Regions from separate parts of the Streptomyces sp. NPDC055189 genome, predicted to be linked through region 3. Evidence: riboswitches for the same ligand, from Rfam matches in the RefSeq annotation. Region 3 holds a riboswitch; each other region holds the start of a gene.

Region 1 (5,365 bases), on a different contig from region 3:
GAGGCCGACGCGTTCATCGGGGGTGATCTGTATGCCGTGCAGGACACCTCGCACGGCGTACGCGTCATCGTCGGCGACGTACGGGGCAAGGGCATGGGCGCGGTGGCGGCCGTCGCCGTGGTCATCGGGGCGTTCCGGGAGGCCGCCGAGCAGGAGGCCACCCTTGAGGCGGTGGCGCAGCGCCTCGAGCGCGCCCTCGCGCGTGAGGGCACGCGACGCGACGGGCTCGACGACTTCGAGGGGTTCACCACCGCCATCCTCGCGGAAATCCCGCACGGCGGTGGTCTCGTACGCCTCATCAACCGCGGGCACCCCGGGCCGCTCCTTCTGCACGGCGACGGACGGCTGTGCGTCCTGTCCGCGACCGAGCCCGCGCTGCCGCTGGGGATGGGGGAGCTGGGCGCCTGGCCGGACCGCGCGGACGAGTCGGAGTTCCCGCCGGGGGCGATGCTGCTGCTCTACACCGACGGGCTCTCCGAGGCGCGTGACCGACGGGGCGAGTTCTACGATCCGGCCGCCCGGCTCGGCGGCCGCATCTTCCCCGGACCCGATGGCCCGGACGCGCTCCTGTCGACGCTCACCGAGGAAGTGTGGCGGCACACCGGCGGCGGGACGACCGACGACATGGCGCTGCTCGCGGTGCGACGGCCGTCGGCGCCGGGGGACGGCGTCAGGTGACGGAGATCCGTGTCAGGTCACGTAGATCGATGTCACCGGCCGTGACTGAAGGACACCACTCCGCATAACAACTGACGTACTGTCAAGGAATTGTGAAGCTCCGGTGTGTGAAGAAGTGGCGTCAACTCGCCCCGTTCCGAACCCCCGTGTCCCGTTAAGTACAGGCCAATGCCGTTAACGATCAGTCGGAACGGCTTGGAATACGACCCCGCTGTCTATTAACGTTCGATAACGCAGCGCGGTCGTCCCAGCCGTCACTCGAGTCGGCTCCGCGCGCACGCGCCTAATCCCGAAAGGGAGCCGGGGAACCACTAATTGGGGTGAATCGGACATCCGTGCATCCGTGCCGGCTGTCCGTAGGAGACCTTCCTGCTCCGAACCCGTCAGCTAACCCGGTAGGCGAGAAGGAAGGAAAGGAGTGCGCCCCCGTGGCGTCCAACCGCCCTGCCCCCCAAGGCGCGTACGTACCGAATGACAACGATTTCGGTGGGTATGACGAAAATTCCTGGGAGGAATGGAATCCCACCGAGGAGTCCATCCGTCCCGTCCGCGGCAGGCACCGCGTCCACAAGCGGGGCGGTGGCGGGCTCGCCCGCAGCTCCACGGTTCTCGGCGTAGGCGTCATAGCCGCGGTCGGCGCGGGCGGCATAGCCACCGCGCAGGGCGGCAAGCCCCCGGTCTCCATCGAGATGCCGGACATGTCGGCCGTCACGGACTCGCTGCCGGAGGCCAAGTCGCTGCCCGGCGTGGGCTCTTTGATAGCCGGCGACTCGGACGACTCCGCCGCCGCGGACAACGGCGTGACGGTTGCCGCCGCTCCCCTGAGCGCAGCGGGCCTCAGCACCGCCGATGCCGAGCAGGGCAGCACGGACGCCGGCGAGGCACTGCGGGCGCGCATCATGGAGCAGGCGGAGAACCAGCAGGACCAGGCGGACGACGCGGTCCAGAAGGCGGCCGAAGAAGCCGCCGTGAAGCAGGCCGCCGAACAGGCCGCCGCCAAGCAGTCCGCGGCCGAGAAGAAGATCGCCGCCGAGAAGGCCGCCGCGAAGAAGAAGGCCGAGGCGGAGGCCAAGAAGAAGGCCGAGGCGGAGCGCCTGGCCAAGCTCGCGAAGAGCTACACACTGCCCGTCGGCTCGTACACGCTCACCGGCACCTTCGGCCAGCCCGGTTCCATGTGGTCCTCCGGCTACCACACCGGCCTGGACTTCGCGGCTCCGACGGGCACGCCCATCAAGGCCATCCACTCCGGCACCATCAAGGAGGCCGGCTGGGCGGGGGCGTACGGCTACCGCACGGTCCTCGAACTCGACGACGGCACCGAGCTCTGGTTCTGCCACCAGTCCTCGATGAGCGTCAGCGTCGGCCAGAAGGTCACCACCGGCGAGACCATCGGCCGCGTCGGCGCGACCGGCAACGTCACCGGCGCCCACCTCCACCTGGAGGTCCACCCGGGCGGCGACTCCACCGGGGTCGACCCGGCGGCGTGGCTGCGCGGCAAGGGCCAGTCGCTCTGAGATAGCCAGTAGCCCCGGAACTCCGGCGGTCCTGGCGACAACCCCCCGACGCCAGGGCTGCCGGTTCGGCGTGTGCCGGTTCGGCACCTCCCGGTTCGGCATGTCCCGGTTCTGCACGCCCGCCATCCGGGTGCCGCGGACCGGCCCAGCGGAATGCTGTGATCCGTATGGGCGTTGAGTCCCGTATGACTTCTCTCCGCAAGCTTGGCTCGTCCGACCTCGAGGTCTTCCCGCTCGCCCTCGGCGGCAACGTCTTCGGCTGGACGGCCGACGAGGCGCAGTCCTTCTCCGTGCTCGACGCCTACACCGCCGCCGGCGGCAACTTCATCGACACCGCCGACGTCTACTCGGCCTGGGTGGACGGCAACAAGGGCGGCGAGTCCGAGACCGTCATCGGCAACTGGCTCGCCGCGCGCGGCAACCGCTCCGACGTCGTGCTCGCCACCAAGGTCGGCGCCCACCCCGATTACAAGGGTCTCTCCGCCAACACCATCAAGGCCGGTGCCGAGGAGTCGCTGCGCCGTCTGCAGACCGACTACATCGACCTCTTCTACACGCACTACGACGACCCGACCGTCTCCGTCGAGGAGATCGTCGGCGCGCTCGACGACCTGGTGACGTCCGGCAAGGTGCGCGCCGTCGCCGCGTCGAACGTGACCCCCGAGCGCCTCCAGGAGTTCCTCGACTTCTCCGACCGCGAGGGCCTCGCGCGCTACGCGGCACTGCAGCCGCACTACAACCTCGTCTCGCGCGACACCTACGAGGGTTCGCTGCAGGAGGTCGCCTCGCGCTCGGGCCTGGCCGCCGTCCCGTACTACGCGCTCGCCTCCGGCTTCCTGACCGGCAAGTACCGTCCGGGCGCGCAGGTCGACAGCGCGCGGGCCGCGGGCGCGGGCAAGCACCTGGAGACCGAGCGGGGCCGACGGGTGCTCGCCGCGCTTGACGAGGTGGCCGAGGCCCGCGGCGCCGAGATCGCGACCGTGGCCCTTGCGTGGCTCGCGGCGCAGCCGACGGTGGCGGCGCCGATCGCGTCGGCCCGTACGGTCGAGCAGCTGCCCGCGCTGCTCGCGGTGGGGGAGCTCGAACTGACGGAGGCCGAGGTGTCGGCACTCACCGAGGCCTCCGCCTAGCCGCGGTAGGGGTTGTACGCGGGGTAGGGCATGGCCGGCTGGGCGTGCGGATATCCGTAGGGCTGTTGGTACGGCTGCGCGTAGGGCTGCTGGTACCCGTACGGCTGCGGGTGCTGGGGGTGCTGCGGGTATCCGTACGGCGGCGGCATCGGTACGAGCACCGGTGCCGTCGCGCGCGCCGCGTAGGCCAGGGCGGGCCGTGCCGCCTCGCGGCGCTCCCACAGCGCGTTCAGCAACTCCCGCTCCCGTACGACGAAATCGGCGCCCGCGCGCCCCTTGCGCCCCCTGTGCCTCAGGAGCGCGAGAGAGGTCGCGTACGTCTCGTACTCCGCGACCGTGCGCGCCGCGGCCTTGCCCTGCGCGTACGAGGCGTAGTCGCGGGCCAGCGTGCGGGCGCGCATCGTGCCGAGTGCGTACGGCTCGGGGGCGGAGAGCCAGCCCGCGAGCACGTACGCGGGCAGTTCGGCCCGCACGATGCGCAGGCCGCGCTGCCTGATCCAGATCACCAGCCAGGTGAGCAGGCCGAACGCGGGCAGCATGAAGGCCGCGTACACGGCGAAGAATCCGTAGTCCCCGAAGCTCGCCGAGCCGTTCCACAGGGCGTGCAGGCCCATCGCCAGGAGGAGCCCGCCGAGCGGGAGCAGGACGCGGCGCCAGTTCTGCCGGTCGGCGCTGAGCGCGGCGATGCCGAAGCCGATGCCGGTGAGCACGGTGAAGAGCGGGTGCGCGAAGGGCGACATCACGACGCGCACGAAGAAGGTCGCCGCCGTCACGGACGCGAGGCCTGTCCCGCCGTTGAGCTGGTCGGTGCCGAAGGCGCTGCCGAGATAGAGGATGTTCTCGGTGAACGCGAAGCCGGTGGCGGTCACTCCGGCGATCACCACGCCGTCGACGATGCCGGTGAACTCGCGTCTGCGGAAGAGGAAGACGAGCAGTACGGCCGCGGCCTTCGCGCTCTCCTCGACGATCGGGGCTATGACCGTGGCGCCGAGGGTGTCCGCGCTGGTGGGGTCGGCCGTGGCGGTGGCTATCCAGCGAGTCGCGAAGCTGTTCGCGACGATCGCTATGAGCGCGGCGGCACAGGCGCCCCAGGCGAAGGCGAAGAGCAGATTCCGCCAGGGGCCCGGCTGGACCCGTTGCAGCCACCGGAAGGCGGCCACCAGGAGCGGCACGGGCAGCGTCGCGAGACCGAGCCCGACCATGAAGCCTTCGGTGCCGGTCTGCTCCCGGACCAGGGCCAGGATGACAAGGCCGGACAGGGCGAGCAGCGTGACCAGGGCGGCCGCGCGTATCGCCCGCCGCTGCCACCAGCGCTTGTGCCGCAGCCCGGCGGGCCCGTCGGGGGGCATCCCGTCGGGGGGCATCGGGTGCGGGTACGGAGAACGGGTGGCCACGCGTTGACCCTAACGAGGGACGGGGGTGGCCCGCGACGGTGTCTCAGGCCCCGTGGCCTGTATCTCAGTCCGCCTGGCCGGTGGCCGGGTCCGCCTGGCCGGGGGTGCGGCGGAACAGCAGGTCGTTGACCACGTGCCCCTTGTCCAGGCCCTGGCCCTCGAAGCGGGTGAGGGGGCGGAAGGAGGGGCGGGGCGCGTACCCGCCGTCTTCCCGGGTGTTCTCGAACGCGGGGTGCGCGGTGAGCACCTCCAGCATCTGCTCGGCGTACGGCTCCCAGTCGGTCGCGCAGTGCAGCAGGGCGCCGGGCTTGAGGCGGGGCGCGACGAGGTCCAGGAAGTCGGGCTGGATGATCCGGCGCTTGTGGTGGCGGGCCTTGGGCCAGGGGTCGGGGAAGTAGACGCGGAGGCCGTCGAGGGAGGCGGGCGGGAGCATCTCGCGGAGCAGGATGACGGCGTCGCCGTTCGCGACGCGGATGTTGTCGAGGCCGTTGCGCTCCGCGAGGCCGAGGAGGTTTCCCTGGCCCGGGGTGTGTACGTCCACGGCGAGGATGCCGGTGTCCGGGGCGTCGCCGGCCATCTGCGCGGTGGCCTCACCCATGCCGAAGCCGATCTCCAGTACGACGGGGATTTCGGCTCCGAAGAGTTCGGC
Region 2 (5,365 bases), on a different contig from region 3:
TGCCGTCGAGGATGTCGTGCTCGCTCACGACGACCTCCCGGGCGCCGGTCCGGTCCATGATCGACAGGAGTACGAGAGCGCCCGACACGATGACGTCCACGCGGCCGGGGTGCATGACGGGGATCGCGGCCCGCTCGTCGTGCGTGGCCCGGCTCAGACGGCCGACGATCTCACTCACCTGCTCGTAGGAGACGCGGGAGTGGTGGATCGCCGCGGAGTCGTACGCGTCGAGGCCGAGCGCGATCGCGGCCACCGTCGTCACCGAGCCGGCGAGCCCGACCAGAGTGCGGGCCTCGCCGATCGGGACTGTCTGCTCGGCGAGGTCGAGGGCGGCCGTGATGTCCGCCCGCACGGCGTCGAGTTCGGCGGGCGAGGGCGGGTCGGTGCGGATGTGCCGCTCGGTGAGCCGTACGCAGCCGACGTCCACGGAGCGCGCGGCGCGGACCCCGTCGTCGCCGACGACGAACTCCGTGGAGCCGCCGCCGATGTCCACCACCAGGTAGGGCTTGGCCAGGTGGTCGCTGCCCGCAAGCTCCTTCGTCGCGCCCGTGAAGGAGAACTCGGCCTCCTGGTCACCGCTGATGACCTCCGGCTCGACGCCGAGGATGTCCAGGACTCCGCGTACGAAGTCGTCACGGTTCTCGGCGTCGCGCGATGCGGAGGTCGCCACGAAGCGGAGGCGTTCGGCGCCGTGCTCCTTGATGATCCGCGCGTACTCGCGGCAGGCCGCGAAGGTCCGCTCCAGGGCCTCCGGGGCCAGGCGGCCCGTCTTGTCCACCCCCTGGCCAAGGCGGACGACGGTCATCCTGCGGTCCAGGTCGACCAGCTCGCCGGTCTGCGGGTCGGCGTCCGCCACCAGGAGGCGGATCGAGTTCGTGCCGCAGTCGATGGCTGCCACGCGGGTCACTTGGCGGGCTCCTTGTCCGACTCCTTGTCGGCACACGGCGTGACGCACGGTCCCTTGGCCCACCACTGAGGCAGCATCGCGATCGCCTCGTCGCCCAGCGGGTTCACGCCGGGGCCCGCGGCCAGGGAGTGGCCGACCAGGACGTGCAGGCACTTCACGCGGTCCGGCATGCCGCCCGCGCTGGGGAAGCCCTCAAGGACCTCGATGGCGTCACGGCGCGCGATGTAGTCCTCGTGCGCCTTGCGGTACGCCGCGGCCAGCTCGGGGTCCGTCTTCAGGCGCTCCGACATCTCCTTCATGACGCCGTTGGCCTCAAGGGTGCCGATCGCGGACGCGGCCCGCGGGCACGTCAGGTAGTACGTCGTCGGGAACGGCGTCCCGTCCGGCAGGCGCGGCGCCGTCTCGACGACGTCCGGCTGCCCGCACGGGCAGCGGTGGGCGATGGCCCGCAGGCCGCGCGGCGGACGGCCGAGCTGCTGCTTGAAGGCCTCGACGTCGGCGTCGGTGGGCTCGGTGCGCGGGGTGGTCGGCGGGGGCGTTTCCATGCCTGTCTTTCGATCGGTTTACTACGAGAGGGAGTGCAAGTAGGGGTGGTGGAAAGTCAGTCCTCGTCCGGGCGGTCCGCCTTGTCGACGCCGTCCCAGACGTTCGAGTACCAGGGCCTGGCTGCCGCCCCCTGGTCGGCGCGCTGCTTGTTCGCCGCCGCCGGATCGATCACCGTATAGCCGGTCTCGCCCGGCATCACGTAGTGCAGCCGGTCCCGGATGCGCTGCTCCGCGTACGCGTCGTCCCGCCAGCGGGCCTTCTCGTCCCGCAGCTTCTCGACGTGCTCGCGGCGCTCGGCCTGCTCGCGGCGCTGATCGGCGATCTCCGCCCGCTGCGACACGTACTGCCTTATCGGGTAGGCAAGCGCGACGACCAGCGAGCAGAGCACGAGCGCGAGGAGCGCGGCGCGTCCCGTGAGCCGGGAGCGGCGCGCCTGGCGCTTGGTCTGGGAGCGGTAGACACGCTCCGCGGTCTGCTCGCCGAGCAGCCGCAGCCTGGTCGCGGTGGAGAACCGGTCGCGGTCCTTCACGGCCATGTGTGCCGCCTCCCCGATACGTACGAACGTCCCCGCACACGGTACGGGACCGAGTACGGGGACGTACGTAACTACTCAGCGGAGCCGGAGCTCGGTGCAGCTCAGCCCTTGAAGCGGGGGAACGCCGAACGACCGGCGTAGACCGCGGCGTCGTCCAGGATCTCCTCGATGCGCAGGAGCTGGTTGTACTTGGCGACGCGCTCGGAGCGGGCCGGGGCGCCGGTCTTGATCTGGCCGCAGTTGGTGGCGACGGCGAGGTCGGCGATGGTGACGTCCTCGGTCTCGCCGGAGCGGTGCGACATCATGCACTTGAAGCCGCTGCGCTGGGCCATCTCGACGGCGTCCAGGGTCTCGGTCAGCGAGCCGATCTGGTTGACCTTCACCAGGAGGGCGTTCGCGGACTTCTCCTCGATGCCGCGGGCGAGGCGCTCCGGGTTGGTGACGAACAGGTCGTCGCCCACGAGCTGGACCTTCTCGCCGAGCTTCTCGGTGATGACGTTCCAGCCGGCCCAGTCGTCCTCGAACAGCGGGTCCTCGATGGAGACGAGCGGGTACGAGGAGACGAGCTCCTCGTAGTACTCGGTCATCTCGGCGGCCGAGCGGGACTTGCCCTCGAAGTCGTAACTGCCGTCCTTGTAGAACTCGGACGCGGCGACGTCGAGCGCGAGCGCGATCTGCTCGCCGGGGACGTAACCGGCCTGCTTGATGGCCTCGAGGATGAGGTCGAGCGCGGCGCGGTTGGAGTCGAGGTTCGGCGCGAAGCCGCCCTCGTCGCCCAGGCCGGTGGACAGGCCCTTGTCCTTCAGGACCTTCTTCAGCGTGTGGTAGACCTCGGTGCCCCAGCGCAGGGCCTCGGAGAACGACTCGGCGCCGATCGGCGCGATCATGAACTCCTGGATGTCGACGTTCGAGTCGGCGTGCGACCCGCCGTTCAGGATGTTCATCATCGGAACGGGCAGCAGGTGCGCGTTCGGGCCGCCGAGGTAGCGGAAGAGCGGGAGGTCGGAGGCCTCCGACGCGGCGTGCGCGACGGCGAGCGAGACGCCGAGGATGGCGTTGGCGCCGAGCGAGCCCTTGTTGTCGGTGGCGTCGAGGTCGAACATCGCCTGGTCGATCAGGCGCTGCTCGGTCGCGTCGTACCCGACGAGCTCCGGGCCGATCTGCTCGATGACGGCGAGGACGGCCTTCTCGACGCCCTTGCCCTGGTAACGGTTGGGGTCACCGTCACGGAGTTCGATGGCCTCGAAAGCACCGGTGGACGCACCGGACGGAACGGCGGCACGACCCGTGCTGCCGTCGTCGAGGCCGACCTCGACCTCGACCGTGGGGTTGCCTCGGGAGTCCAGGATTTCCCGGGCTACGACGACGTCGATGGACGGCACGAGCATCTCCTTCTGGGATGTGACGCGAGTACGCGGGGCATCGGCCCCGCGGACACGAGCCTAACCGGCTCCCGGACAACAGCCAGCCGACCGCCCGTCCTGTGGACAAACCGAGAGCAAAATGTTTACGAACGGAACAAACATACCCCGCCCCCGGTGCGTACGGGGGATACGCGCACCGGGGGCGGGGAGTCCGTGGGGACGGGGTAGCGCCCGAAGGGGCGCGGGGAACTGCGCGACAAGCCACGGAGCACCCGCAGACGATCAAGACCGCTGAGGCGCCCCGCCAGAACTAGCTGAGGTGCAGCTGCTGACCGGGGTAGATCATGTCGGCGTTGTCGATGATGTCGCCGTTGAGCTTGTACACCTTGTGCCAGCCGCCCTTGACGTTCTTCGCCTCGGCGATCTTGGAGAGGGTGTCACCCTTCTCGACCTTGTACTCGCCGTCGCCCTTCTTGACCTTCTTGCCGGTCGGGGTCTCGACGGTCTTCTTGGACTCGGTCTTGGGAGCCTCGGCCTTGGGCGCGGCCTTCGGAGCGGCCTGCTGCGGCTGCTCGGTCTGCGGGGTGGGCTGGCTCTTGGGCTGCTCCTGGGTCTGCTGCGGGGCGCTCTCCTGTGCACCGCCACCCTCGTTGGAGGCGCCCGAGAGGCCGACGCCGCAGCTCGGCCAGGCACCCTTGCCCTGACCCGCGAGAACCTTCTCGCCGATCTCTATCTGCTGGGCCTTGGAGGCCTTGTCGGCGCTGGGCGCGTACTTGGTGCCGCCGTACGCGGACCAGGTGGACGACGAGAACTGCAGGCCGCCGGTGTAGCCGTTACCGGTGTTGATCGACCAGTTGCCGCCGGACTCGCACTGGGCGACGGCGTCCCACTCGGAGTTCGTCGCGGCGGAGGCCTGGCCGGCCGCCATCAGCGGGGCTGCGACCGCGACACCGGTGACGCCGGCGAGCGTGGCGACACGAGTGGCCTTGGACGGGCGGCGGTGCTTGCCCTTGCTGGAAAACAGCATGAGTGATCCCCTCACCGACGCCTGCGAGGTGAGCTGTCGGGTTCGGGCCGATGAAGTTGCCCGGCCGCGCTTCCTTGAGCGCGACTTAACCCCTAGCCGTTCCTGACCGTCTCTCCGCCTCGCTCTCGCGAGACTGAACGGCCGGGCCCGGCGGAAACCTTGGGTCCCCCGCTCCTGCCTACGGCGCTTACGCGACGACTGTTCCCGAACGGCCGTTGGCAGGACTCGGCGTACCGACCGGCGGGGCCCGCTGTGGCGAGCGGTCACGACCGTAGGCATGACCGCGGCCGAATTCCAAAGACGATCAGGGCCTTTGAGACCCATGTCTCACTTGCGCCAATCTGGACATCAGAGGCAAAGCGACTCGCCAACTACCCCTACTTTTCGCCCAAATCGAGGCTCTGACCGGGAAGGATGAGGTCGGGGTCGGAGCCGACCGACTCCTCGTTCCCCGCGTACAGCTCGGTCCACCCGCCCTTCACGTCCAGGTCGTCGGCGATGGCCCACAGGTTGTCTCCGGAACGGACCGTGTACGTCCCGTCGGAGCCGTCCTGCTCGCGCTCGTCGCCGCGGGAGGCGTGCCGGCCCGAACCTTCGCGGGAGGAGCCTTCCGAGGCCTCGTCGGCCGCGCTGCCGCCGCGGTGGCGGCCTTCGCCGTCACCGGTGGAGGGAGTGGGGTCGGACGAAGTGGCGTCGTCCCGGCCGGACTTGGCCGAGTCATCCGACTTGTCCGACTCGTCGTGATTCTTGTCTCGCGCCTCGTCGTCGGCACCGGAGCCACCGGACTTACCGGACTCACCGGACGGTTCATCCGAAGCCTCGTCCGAAGGCTCGGCGCTGTCCGAGGGGTCGGCCGACTCGCTCGGCGACGCGCTCGGTTCGTCCGACTCCTTCTTCGACCCGCCGGGCTTCGTCGACTCCGACGAACCGGACGACTCCGTCGACTCGTCGGAAGGCACCGTCGTGATCGGCGCGCCCGGGTCGAC
Region 3 (5,365 bases):
GCGCCGAAGACCGGGTTGACGGTGTGCGAACCGGCCGCGAACTCGGGCACGTTGGTCTTGCCGATGGTGATCGCCCCGGCGCCGCGGATCCGCTCGACGATCAGTTCGTCGCGGTCAGGGACGTTGTCGGCCAGGAGCGGCGTCCCGTAGGTGGTGCGGATGCCGCGGGTGTCGTGCGTGTCCTTGTGGGCGACGGGCAGCCCGTGCAGCGGGCCCAGCGATGCGCCGCGCACCGCCTGTTCGTCGGCGGCGCGCGCCTCGTCGAGCGCGCGCTCGGCCACGAGGGTCACCACGGCGTTCACGTCGCCGTTGACCTGCTCGATCCGGTCCAGGTGCGCCTGGACGACCTCGCGCGCCGACAGCTCGCGGGCGCGGATCCCTGCGGCGAGTTCACGGGCGGTGAGGTGGACGAGCTCGGCGCCGTCGGAGATCTGACGGGTGCCGGGGGCTTGGTGGGCGGCGGGGGCCTGGTGGGCTTCAGGATTCATGCGGGGCTTTCGGCTCGGGGCGACTGACTGCTGACAACTGACAACCGACGCGAACACCTGGCAGCCGACGGACGGCCAACCGGACGCCGAGTTCGCGACGGTTCGCGACGGTTCGCGACGGGTTCGCGACGGGTTCGCGACGAGCCGGAGTATGCCCACGCCGCCGCTCCCGCCACCCGGCCCCGCACGCCGCGCCCCTGGCTTTCAGCGGGCGGCTGAAACGCGGCGCATCTGTTGACTCCGGCCGATCACCCGAACACGCTCCTCCCGACGACGTTACGTACGTCCTGTACATTTTTTACAGGAACCCTCGGGGAGCAGCCGCCCCCGGCAGAGGAGAGACGTGCCATGAACCGACCCTTCGCCCGCTATGTCCTGCCCGAGTTCACCGAACGCACCAGCACGGGGCAGCGGACCCTCGATCCGTACTCGAAGCTGCTCGAGGAGCGCATCGTCTTCCTCGGCACGCCGATCGACGCCACCTCGGCCAACGACGTGATGGCGCAGTTCATGCACCTCGAATACCTGGCGCCCGACCGCGACATCTCGCTCTACATCAACTCCCCCGGCGGCTCGTTCAGCGCCATGACGGCGATCTACGACACGATCCAGTTCGTCACCTGCGACGTGGAGACGGTCTGCCTGGGCCAGGCAGCTTCGGCGGCCGCCGTCCTGCTGGCCGCGGGCACCCCCGGCAAGCGGTGCGCGCTGCCCGGTGCCCGGGTGCTGATCCATCAGCCGTCGCTCGCCGAGCCGATCCACGGCCAGACGACCGATCTGGCGATTCAGGCCGACGAACTCCTGCGCACCCGAACGCAGTTGGCAGAGCTGCTCGTCCGGCACACGGGCCGGAGCCCCCAGCGCGTCGCCGCCGACATCGAGCGCGACAAGATCCTCAGCGCCCCCGAGGCCGTCGAGTACGGCCTGGTGGACCGGATCATCGCGAACCGCAAGTCATCCCTCGACACCCCGCACCTCGACGCCCCGCGTCCCAACACCCCGGAAGCGGGGTGAACCGCCGGTGCTGCCGCCCGAACTCCCCCCGTTGCCCGCACTCACCCGCGCCGAGGGCGAGTTAATCGACCGGTATCTCGAAGTGGTCGACCTGGTGGGCCGGATCAACCCCGCCCGCGCATCGGACACCTATGGCGGACTGCGCGCCGCCCAGGCCCTGGTCGGCAGCGCGACAGCCCTGCGGGACGCGCTGACGCTCATGCACCAGCGCGGCGAGAGCGCCGTGCACGCGCCGACGCTGGCCAGGGCGCTGCGCGTGCTTGACGGGGAGCGGCGAGCCGGGCGGGTCACCGTGCCGCCTCCGCAGGCGTCCTGAGCCCCCGTCACCACGGCCCTGACCCCCGAACCGTCCGGACCCGATTCCAAACGAACCAAACGGGCTACCTCGTTCGGCGTAGACATTCGTAGTCTTTCGAGCCGTCTTCGGTTGCGTCAGATGCGTACGCGTGGGCCGGAATTCTTCGTTCCGGTGCTGGTCGAACGATGCTCGGACCCCTTGGTCCGATCCCGGATCCGACCCTGTCCACCCGAACGGTTCAGTCGTGAGGAGGTTCACAAAACGCCGTTTCGGCTCGGAATTTGACCACTTGGCGGGTCAAGATCCCTTCCGACGACAAGCCCCCGCCACAGCGGCGGGGCGATCCGGGCGGACGCCGAGTCCTGCCGCCGCCCGGATGACCGGTCGACATCGGTGCATCGGCAGGAGTGGAGGACCCAGGCATGACGGGTCGGTCCGGAAGGTCCGGACGCCGACCCTTGGGGTGAAGCCGCACATCGCGGCCGGGCAACTTCGCCAGCCCGAATCCGACAGGTCATCCTTCACAGGCGGCTGACGAAGGGTTGCGCATGACTGCGCTGAATCATGTTCCGTCGCTGCTCACCAGGGCCGGTTCGGTATCCGCCCTCACGCTCGCCGTCGTAGGCGGCACGCTGGCGGCTCCGGGACTCACGTCGGAGGCCGAGGCCGCGACGCACGCGACCAAAGCGCTCAAGATCGCTGCCTCGAAGAAGGGCTCTCCGTACCGCTACGGGTCGACGGGTCCACATCGGTTCGACTGCTCGGGCCTGACCCTCTACTCGTTCAAGCGCGCGGGCAAGAAGCTGCCACGCACCGCCGCACAGCAGTACAACAAGACCCGTCACATCTCCGCGTCCAAGCGCGAACGCGGCGACCTGGTCTTCTTCCACTCCGGCCGGAACGTGTACCACGTCGGCATCTACGCCGGTAAGGGCCGGATCTGGCACGCCCCGAAGTCGAACACCGTGGTGCGGCTCGAGAAGATCTGGACCAAGAGCGTCTGGTACGGCAGGGTGCGCTGATCACCCGTCACCGATCTACGGCTGTCGGACGGTGGCGGCCTCACCGCCACCGCTCGACCGGCCCCCGTCGGGCGTTTTGACCGGCGCGTCCGTCAGGCGTGGAGAGCGTCGACGCGGATACTCGTGCGCCATGGCCGAAAACAACAGCTCCACCGCTGCGGGCGAGCCGTCGCGCAACGAGACGACCTTCGAACGCGCCGACCGCAACTTCTCGGAGATCCTCCAGGAGCTGCGCGTCACACAGGCCGGGGTGCAGATCCTCTTCGCGTTCCTGTTGACGCTCGCCTTCACCGAGCGCTTCCCGTCGCTCGACACGGTGCAGCGCGCCACGTACGTCAGCACGCTGCTGCTCGCCGTCCTCGCCGCGGCGCTGTTCACGGCACCGGCCGCCGTGCACAGGTCACTGTTCGGGCGGCAGGCCAAACCGCGGATCGTGCGGGTCTCGTCCCGCCTCGCCGGGTTCGGCCTGGTGGTCCTGGTGTTCGCGGTCGCCGGTGCCGTGCTCCTGGTCGTCGACGTGGCGGTGGGCAGGACCGGCGGGATCATCGCGAGCGCGGGCACGCTGGTGGTGTGCGCGGGCCTGTGGGGCCTGCTCCCGCTCCTGGTGCGTCGCGCGGCGGACAGGGACAGCGAATAGGCCACGCCGGACGATGTCAGCCGAGCAGCGCCTCGGTGAGGAGCACCAGGCCGAGCGCGCTGAGCACGACCCCGGTGCCGCCCTCGATGGCGCGGGCCACGCGCGGTTTGCGCAGCCGCCGGCCGAGGCGGTCCACCAGGAGCGCGACGACCGGGAACCACACCAGGGCCAGGGCCACGATGATGGACGCCAGCAGCAGGGTCCTTGGCATCGCGGGGCTGCCCGCGGGCACGAACTGGGGCAGCACGCTGAGGAAGGTGATGGGCGCCTTGGGGTTGAGGGCGTTGGTCAGAAAGCCCTGCCGCAGGCTGCCCCCGACCGCCGTCGGCTCGCCGCCCCCGCCGTGTGTGGCGGCGAAGTCCCGGAGCGGACGCGCCGCCGACCGCAGCGCCCGGTAGCCGAGATGGAGCACGTAGGCCCCGCCCGCGATCTGCAGCGCCCGAAAGAGCGTGGGCACCGCCGCGAGGACCGCCGCGACCCCGGCCACCGCGAGCGCCGTGTGCAGCACGAGCCCGCCCGCGACACCGACGGCGCAGACGACTCCGGCGCGGCGGGAGGCCAGCGCGTTGCGCACCACCACCGCGAAATCGGCGCCCGGTATGGCGACCATGCCCGCGGCGACCCCGGTGAAGGCGACCAGTTCTGCGTCCATGGCACCCAGCCTGCCGTTCTTCTGCCTTCAGCAGGTATGTGCAATATCCTGACTCTGCCTAAAGCAGGCGTTTAGCCCCACGCCGACGGACAGCGCCACGCGGTCCCACCGCCCGTCGGCCCCCTGCACCGGGAGAGACCATGTACGACCCGACACGGCTGGCCGCACTGGTGGCGGTCTCCGAGGCCGGGTCGATCACCCGTGCCGCCGAGCGCCTCGGCTACACCGTGCCCGCCCTCTCCCAGCAGCTGGCCAAGCTCGAACGCGAGGCGGGCACCGCACTTCTGGTACGGCATCACCGCGGGGCACGTCTCACCGGCGCTGGCGAGTTGCTGCTCGCCCGGGCGCGCCGGGTCCTGGACGAGATGGAGCAGGCCCGGCACGAACTGGCCCGGCTCGCGGGGCTGTCCGGCGGCAGGCTGAGCGTGGGCACCTTCACCAGCGCCGGGATCCATCTGGTGCCGCCCGCGCTGACCGCGTTCCGCCGCGCCCATCCGGACATCGATCTGACGGTACGGGGCTATGAACCGCCGCTCGGCGTCGCGGCCGTGGCGGCGGGCGAGGTCGATCTGGCCCTCACGCACACGTACGAGCCGATGGAACCGGTGCCGCTGCCCGCGTCCGTGACCGCGGAGCCGGTCCTGGTCGAGGAACTGGTCCTGGTGACCTCGCCCGGCCACGCGCTCGCCAGCGCCCCGGCACGGCTGCCCCTGAGCGAGCTCGCCGGTCACCCGCTGATCAGCATGGCGCCGGCGCATCGGCCCCGCCGGGCCGTGGAGTCCGCGCTCGTGGCGGCCGGAGCGACGCCCTCGGTCCTGGTGGAGACCCCGAACTACGCCCTGGTGTGCGCGCTGGTCAGCTCCGGCCTCGGCATCGCCGTCGTACCGGAGATGGTCGCGCGGACCGCGGTGATGCCGGTGGGGGTGCGGGCGCTTGAGCCGGGGAATCTGCGCCGTACGATCTCGGTCGTCCACCGCACCGACGAGTCGCATCCCGCGGCGGACACCTTCCGGGCGCTGCTCAGGGGCGCCTTCGGGCGCTCAGCGGGTTGAGGGCCAGGCCGGGGTCGCCGCGTCGCCGCGGACCTGCGCGGTCCACGGCAGCGCGATCCAGACCGTCTTGCCGCCCTCGGGGGTGGGCGTGACCGAGAGACGGCCGCCGCACTCCATGGTCAGCCAGCGGATGATCACCAGGCCGCGGCCGTTGTCCTGCTGGACGGCGGCGGGCAGCCGCTTGGGGTAGCGGGGGTGGCTG
Region 4 (5,365 bases), on a different contig from region 3:
CAGACCAATTCATGGCGGGGGTGCGAGTGCGGCGCCCACTCCGTGGGAACACGGGGAATCTGCAGCCCGGCGAAGATGGCGAAGGGGGCTATCGCCTGCTCCGGGAACGGCGCGACCCGGCGCACCACAGCGCCCGCCTCTTGCCGCCACATCCCGGGGCTCGCGTCGCCACGGGACGATATGACCATGCGGACGAGTCTAACCGGGGCCCGCACCGGTAGCGGGAGCCCCCTGGCCTGCGGCGACCTGTCCTGCGCGCGTGTCCCGCGGCGGCATGCCCTGTGGCGACGTGTCCTGTGGCGACGTGGCGCCTCGCCACACACGCCAAGGGCGCGGCGCGGTCCCGCCGGTCCCGTGATGCGCCGTGATCTTGGTACTGGCCGCGGAGGTCGCTGAGGCGGGGGCATCGGACACGCCCGCGGGAAAGCGGCCAGGGCAGGCCCTACGCGCCGGGTAGTGCGCCGGGAGCCCAGCCCGGGCCTGAGGGCGACCGGAGCCCCCCTCCCTAACTCCCTTGCCGCGACGGCATGTTGAGCCGGTCTCCATCCATACCTCTGTGGGGGGGTGGGGCCCGCTCGTGCCTGAAGGCGACGAGCGGGCCCTCAAACAAGGAGGAGGAAACATGGACGATCAAGTGTCGACCAAACGGTCGAAGTTCACACGTGAGGTGGCTTCAGGTGTGGCGGTCGCACACGTTCATGCCCCGGCGGAGTCCACGGAGCGGTCCAGGTTGACTGCCGCGCTGATCAGCGCCAGATGGGTAAAGGCTTGAGGGAAGTTGCCCAGTTGCTCGCCGGTGGTGCCGATCTGCTCTGCGTAAAGGCCGACGTGGTTGGCGAAGGTGAACGTCTTCTCCAGCGCCAGCCGCGCCTCCTCGATCCGGCCGCTGCGGGTCAGCGCCTCCACCCACCAGAAGGAACAGATCGAGAACGTCCCCTCGGTGCCGTCCAGTCCGTCGGGAGCCTCGGCCGGGTCGTAGCGGAACACCAGCGAGTCCACGACCAGGGACTCCTGGATGGCATCCATGGTGGAGAGGAAAAGCGGATCACGCGGTGCGACGAACTTGACCATGGGCATGATCAGCAGTGACGCGTCGAGGACGTCGCAGGACGGCCCGTCCTTGTCGCTGAGGCGCTGCACAAAGCTGCCGCGTTCCTCGTTCCATCCCTCTTCCATGATCTGGCGGTACATGGCGTCCCGGGCGTCGATCCACCGGGCAAGGTCGGCGGGAAGGCCGCGCTGGCGTGCCATGCGCACCATGCGCTCGACCGCCACCCAGGACATGAGCCGCGAGTAGGTGTGCCGCTGGCGGCCGGCGCGGGTCTCCCAGATCGACTCGTCCTTGCTGTCCCAGTTCTCCAGGAGCCATTCGATGATCTCCGTCAGGTCCTCCCACGCCGTGTGGGAGATGCCCGTCCCGTACTTGTTGAACAGGTAGATGGAGTCGACCAGTTCGCCGTAGACATCGAGCTGCAGCTGACGGGCGGCGGCATTACCCACACGCACCGGCGCGGAGCCGCAGTACCCCTCGAGGTGGGTGAGTTCGCGCTCCGGCAGCTCCGCGTCACCGTCGATGGTGTACATCGCGCGCAGCGGACCCGGCTCCTCGTCCGTGCCGGTCCGGGCCAGACACCGCGTCAGCCACCCGACGAACGCCTCGGCCTCGTCGGTGAAGCCCAGGCGCTGCAGTGCGTAGAGCGAGAAGGCGGCGTCGCGGATCCACACGTAGCGGTAGTCCCAGTTGCGTTCGCCGCCGATGCGCTCCGGCAGCCCCAGGGTGGGCGCCGCGATGATCGCGCCCGTGGGCTCGTGGGTCAGGAGCTTGAGGGTCAGGGCGGAGCGGTGCACCATCTCACGCCATCGCCCCTGATAGGTCGACCGCTTCAGCCAGCCGCGCCAGAAACCGACCGTACCGTCGAACAGTTCGTCGGCCTCCCCCGGATCCAGCGGACCGGCAGACCTCTCCTGCCCCGCGCTCTCGCCGACGTCCAGGACGAACAAGGCCTGGCTGCCCTCGTCGAGCTCGAACTCGCCGTGGGCCTCATCCTCCTGAGCGGACAGGGGGACATCGCTGCGCAGCACGAGAGTCAGGTCCTCGGAGATGAAGCGGACCTCGCCCTGCCCGGTCACGGTGCGGTGGCGGGCGCGCCCGTAATCCAGGCTCGGAGCGATCCGGGCGCGCATGCGCATGCGGCCGCGCACGGCCACCACGCGCCGCACGAGCCGCTGGTGGTGCTGCTCGTCGTGGGGGCGCAGGATGGGCATGAAGTCCTGCACCTCCACCATGCCCTCCTCGGTGAGGAAGCGCGTGATGAGGATGGCGCTGTCGGGCACGTAGAACTGCTGGCGGGAGGCTGTCGCGCACAGCGGCGACAGTTCCCAGACCCCGCCCCGCTCCGCGTCCAGGAGCGCCCCGAAAATGCTGGGGGAATCGAACCGCGGCGCACAGAACCAGTCGATGCGCCCGTCGGTCCCCACCAGGGCGGCGCCACGCAGATCCCCGATCAGGCCGTGCTCGGCGATGGGCAGATACGGCCGGTGTTCCGCGTCCTGGTAGTCCACGCCTGAGCCTTCCGCCCGCATTGAAACCGGGGGCCACCGTACAGCGCCGCTCTGCCGTAACTGCGGATACTGGCGGGTGTTTCACGATTTTCGGCGGTGCGCGGAGGAGGCCCCCGGCCGCTCCTGCGGCGGCGCGACCGAACGCCTTACGGGGCGTCGGGCGGGATCTCGTTACGTCGACGCGCGAATTTCCGTCCCCGGGAAGGGAGTTACGGGAATCAGCTGCCAGGGGGCAAGAATTGCTGATGCACAGACGTGAATTGAATGTTGATATGCCGTCACATCCAGGATGCGGTCCGATTCTGCTGATAGCGCGCGCACTGCGGTAGCGCTGCGGACTCAAGGCAGGGCATCCCAAACAGCCCCCACCGCATGCCCGTCGCCTCTCACCGCCATCGCCATCGCCATCGCCAGCCTCCTGTCGGCCCATGCCGCCGAGAAGAGAAGGCGCGGCGGGGCGACATCGACAGTACGCCGATATGCCCGCTTTGATACGTAAAGCGAACTACCTTTATGTCCACTTTTGCACTGCGAAACAACTTTTCATGCCATTAAAGGCATACGCTTACCGACGTCCGCCTTACCGAATGTTCGGCCCAATTAAGGCGACCCTGCGCGTGCTCGATTCAGTGAATTGGGTCACGCCGCCGACCGCGGCCCCAGGGAAGCCGTTGCGCATACTTCCGTTGCGCGCGGCGAAAGTTGGCCTTTTTGATCAATGAGAGCGAAAGATCCTTATCGCCGAGGAATGATCTCGGACATTGCCTATGCGAATTCGTGTCTTGTTCCCTCCCGGCTTTCTCGCTTAATGTCAAAGTCAATCCGGATGGAACGCCGAATCCTGCCGCTGTCCGGAAACCCTTCCCACCCACACACTCACGCACGGCAGGAGCGGGGGACCCAGGTAAGCCGCCGATCCGGATTCCGGAACGGCTCGGGGTGAAGTCGCATTCGCAGTGCGACCGGACATCTCCCGTCCGAACCCGACAGCTCACCTCGCAGGCGACGGAGAGGAATTCGTCATGCCTGCAAAGGGTAAGCACCGCCGCCCCAAGTCCAGCTCGCTCAACCGCAACATCGCCGCCGCAGGCGCGGGCGGGGCCGTGCTCGTCCTCCCGGTGCTGGGCGCGACCACCGCGAGCGCGGCGCCGGCCGCCGCAGCCGTCAAGCCCGCCGCAGCCCCCAAGACCTACGTCGTCGCCGCAGGTGACTCCCTCGCCAAGATCGCTCGGGAGCACACCGTGAACGGCAGCTGGAAGAAGCTGTACGAGGACAACCGCAGCGCCCTCGGCAACGACCCGAAGCTGATCCAGCCCGGAGTCAAGCTCACCCTCGACGAGAAGGCCCCGGCCCAGCGGGCGGACCGCTCCGAGCGGTCGGACACGCTCTCCGCCAAGCCCGCCGCCGCCAAGACCTACACCAACAACCTGGACGGCTGGATCAAGGAGTCGCTCGACGTCCTGGCCCAGCACGGCATCCCCGGCACCTACGAAGGCATCCACCGCAACATCATGCGCGAGTCCTCCGGCAACCCCCAGGTCACCAACAACTGGGACTCCAACGCTGTGGCCGGAACGCCGTCCAAGGGACTCCTGCAGGTCATCGACCCCACCTTCGAGGCCTACCACGTGCCCGGCACGTCGACCGACAGCTTCGACCCCGTCGCCAACATCACCGCTGCGTGCAACTACGCGGCCGACCGGTACGGCTCGATCGACAACGTGAACGGCCCGTACTAGACCGACCCCGTTCCATCCGCTGTGAGCCCCGGCACACCATGTGTCCGGGGCTCCGGCCGTTGTGAGGGGATGCGGGCCCGCCGTTCCAGGGCCTTGGCGACGACCTGCCCCAGCGGCGCGTCGGGGAACTTCTTCCAGGACTTCGGCCGCCGTCGGGCCAGCCTCTGCTCGATCGCGTCGGCACCGGCATCGGCGTCGGCCGTGTCGCGGGAGCGGCCTCCCTGCGTGAGAGCGAGATGTTCGAGCCGCCGGTTCGCGCTGTTGGACGCCCGCTTGTTCCGGCGGATGCTCTTGCGGGAGCTCTTGTCGTTCTCGCCGTAGGCGTTGCGCCGGTCCTTCCGGTAGCTCAGCCGCTTCTTCTCCTGCGGGGACTTCCGCCGCACGGTCCGGCTCCTCTCTTCTCGCTCCAGCCGGAAGGCTAGCCAGACCGGTGCCCCGGGTGCGACCGGTTTGCTGCTCTGCACGAAGGCGAAGACCAGGGGCTTTTGACGGTACGTCAGACTGGTGCGAGCCGAGGCGTCCAGCGCATCCCGGCTGTCAGTGCCGACTGCAACACTGCTCCGCATGACCCAACCGAGTCCGAAAGCGGACCTTCTCCGATACCTGCAAGACGGACGCGACACCCTGCTGTGGAAACTCGACGGGCTCTCGGAGTACGACATCCGCCGCCCGCTGACTCCCACGGGGACGAACCTGCTGGGGCTGGTCAAGCATGTCGCCGGCGTGGAACTGGGATACTTCGGCGACACGTTCGGGCGGCCGTTCTTCGACGAGGCGCCGCCGTCCTGGTGGTACACGCGGGACCCAGAACTCAACTCGGACATGTGGGCGGCCGCGGACGAGTCGCGAGAAGACATCGTGCGGCTGTACCACCAGGCGTGGGAGCACTCCGACAGCACAATCGCGATGCTGCCGCTCGATGCGACCGGCCACGTCCCGTGGTGGCCCGAGGAGCGCAGTGAAGTGACACTGCACCACATTCTGGTGCGCGTGATCACCGATACTCAGCGGCATGCCGGGCACGCCGACATCGTGCGGGAGTTCATCGACGGCTCCGTCGGATA

Evidence for each region. Region 3 has a riboswitch for cyclic di-AMP ahead of ACWFR3_RS35150 (C40 family peptidase). Riboswitches for the same ligand answer to the same signal wherever they lie in the genome.
Region 1: linked by a shared signal. The riboswitch ahead of ACWFR3_RS42130 (M23 family metallopeptidase) and the one ahead of ACWFR3_RS35150 (C40 family peptidase) in region 3 are both predicted to bind cyclic di-AMP.
Region 2: linked by a shared signal. The riboswitch ahead of ACWFR3_RS22495 (transglycosylase family protein) and the one ahead of ACWFR3_RS35150 (C40 family peptidase) in region 3 are both predicted to bind cyclic di-AMP.
Region 4: linked by a shared signal. The riboswitch ahead of ACWFR3_RS45265 (LysM peptidoglycan-binding domain-containing protein) and the one ahead of ACWFR3_RS35150 (C40 family peptidase) in region 3 are both predicted to bind cyclic di-AMP.

The regions. Positions count from the first base shown of each region.
Region 1 covers NZ_JBSGSG010000112.1:378-5,742, reverse strand. The annotation lists gene ACWFR3_RS42135 (PP2C family protein-serine/threonine phosphatase) at 1-678, shown strand, start outside; cyclic di-AMP (ydaO/yuaA leader) riboswitch at 949-1,095, shown strand; gene ACWFR3_RS42130 (M23 family metallopeptidase) at 1,107-2,192, shown strand; gene ACWFR3_RS42125 (aldo/keto reductase) at 2,378-3,322, shown strand; gene ACWFR3_RS42120 (PrsW family intramembrane metalloprotease) at 3,319-4,716, opposite strand; gene trmB (tRNA (guanosine(46)-N7)-methyltransferase TrmB) at 4,781-5,365, opposite strand, start outside.
Region 2 covers NZ_JBSGSG010000031.1:28,529-33,893, reverse strand. The annotation lists gene ACWFR3_RS22515 (Ppx/GppA phosphatase family protein) at 1-907, opposite strand, end outside; gene ACWFR3_RS22510 (DUF501 domain-containing protein) at 904-1,452, opposite strand; gene ACWFR3_RS22505 (FtsB family cell division protein) at 1,509-1,988, opposite strand; gene eno (phosphopyruvate hydratase) at 2,090-3,370, opposite strand; gene ACWFR3_RS22495 (transglycosylase family protein) at 3,663-4,379, opposite strand; cyclic di-AMP (ydaO/yuaA leader) riboswitch at 4,383-4,575, opposite strand; gene ACWFR3_RS22490 (transglycosylase family protein) at 4,757-5,365, opposite strand, start outside.
Region 3 covers NZ_JBSGSG010000072.1:21,326-26,690, forward strand. The annotation lists gene ACWFR3_RS35135 (amidase) at 1-488, opposite strand, end outside; gene ACWFR3_RS35140 (ATP-dependent Clp protease proteolytic subunit) at 837-1,502, shown strand; gene ACWFR3_RS35145 (hypothetical protein) at 1,510-1,818, shown strand; cyclic di-AMP (ydaO/yuaA leader) riboswitch at 2,182-2,345, shown strand; gene ACWFR3_RS35150 (C40 family peptidase) at 2,349-2,822, shown strand; gene ACWFR3_RS35155 (DUF6328 family protein) at 2,953-3,459, shown strand; gene ACWFR3_RS35160 (LysE family translocator) at 3,476-4,111, opposite strand; gene ACWFR3_RS35165 (LysR family transcriptional regulator) at 4,252-5,163, shown strand; gene ACWFR3_RS35170 (ATP-binding protein) at 5,152-5,365, opposite strand, start outside.
Region 4 covers NZ_JBSGSG010000145.1:1,587-6,951, forward strand. The annotation lists gene ACWFR3_RS45255 (helix-turn-helix domain-containing protein) at 1-188, opposite strand, end outside; gene ACWFR3_RS45260 (glycoside hydrolase family 15 protein) at 697-2,583, opposite strand; cyclic di-AMP (ydaO/yuaA leader) riboswitch at 3,418-3,582, shown strand; gene ACWFR3_RS45265 (LysM peptidoglycan-binding domain-containing protein) at 3,585-4,301, shown strand; gene ACWFR3_RS45270 (hypothetical protein) at 4,298-4,684, opposite strand; gene ACWFR3_RS45275 (DinB family protein) at 4,866-5,365, shown strand, end outside.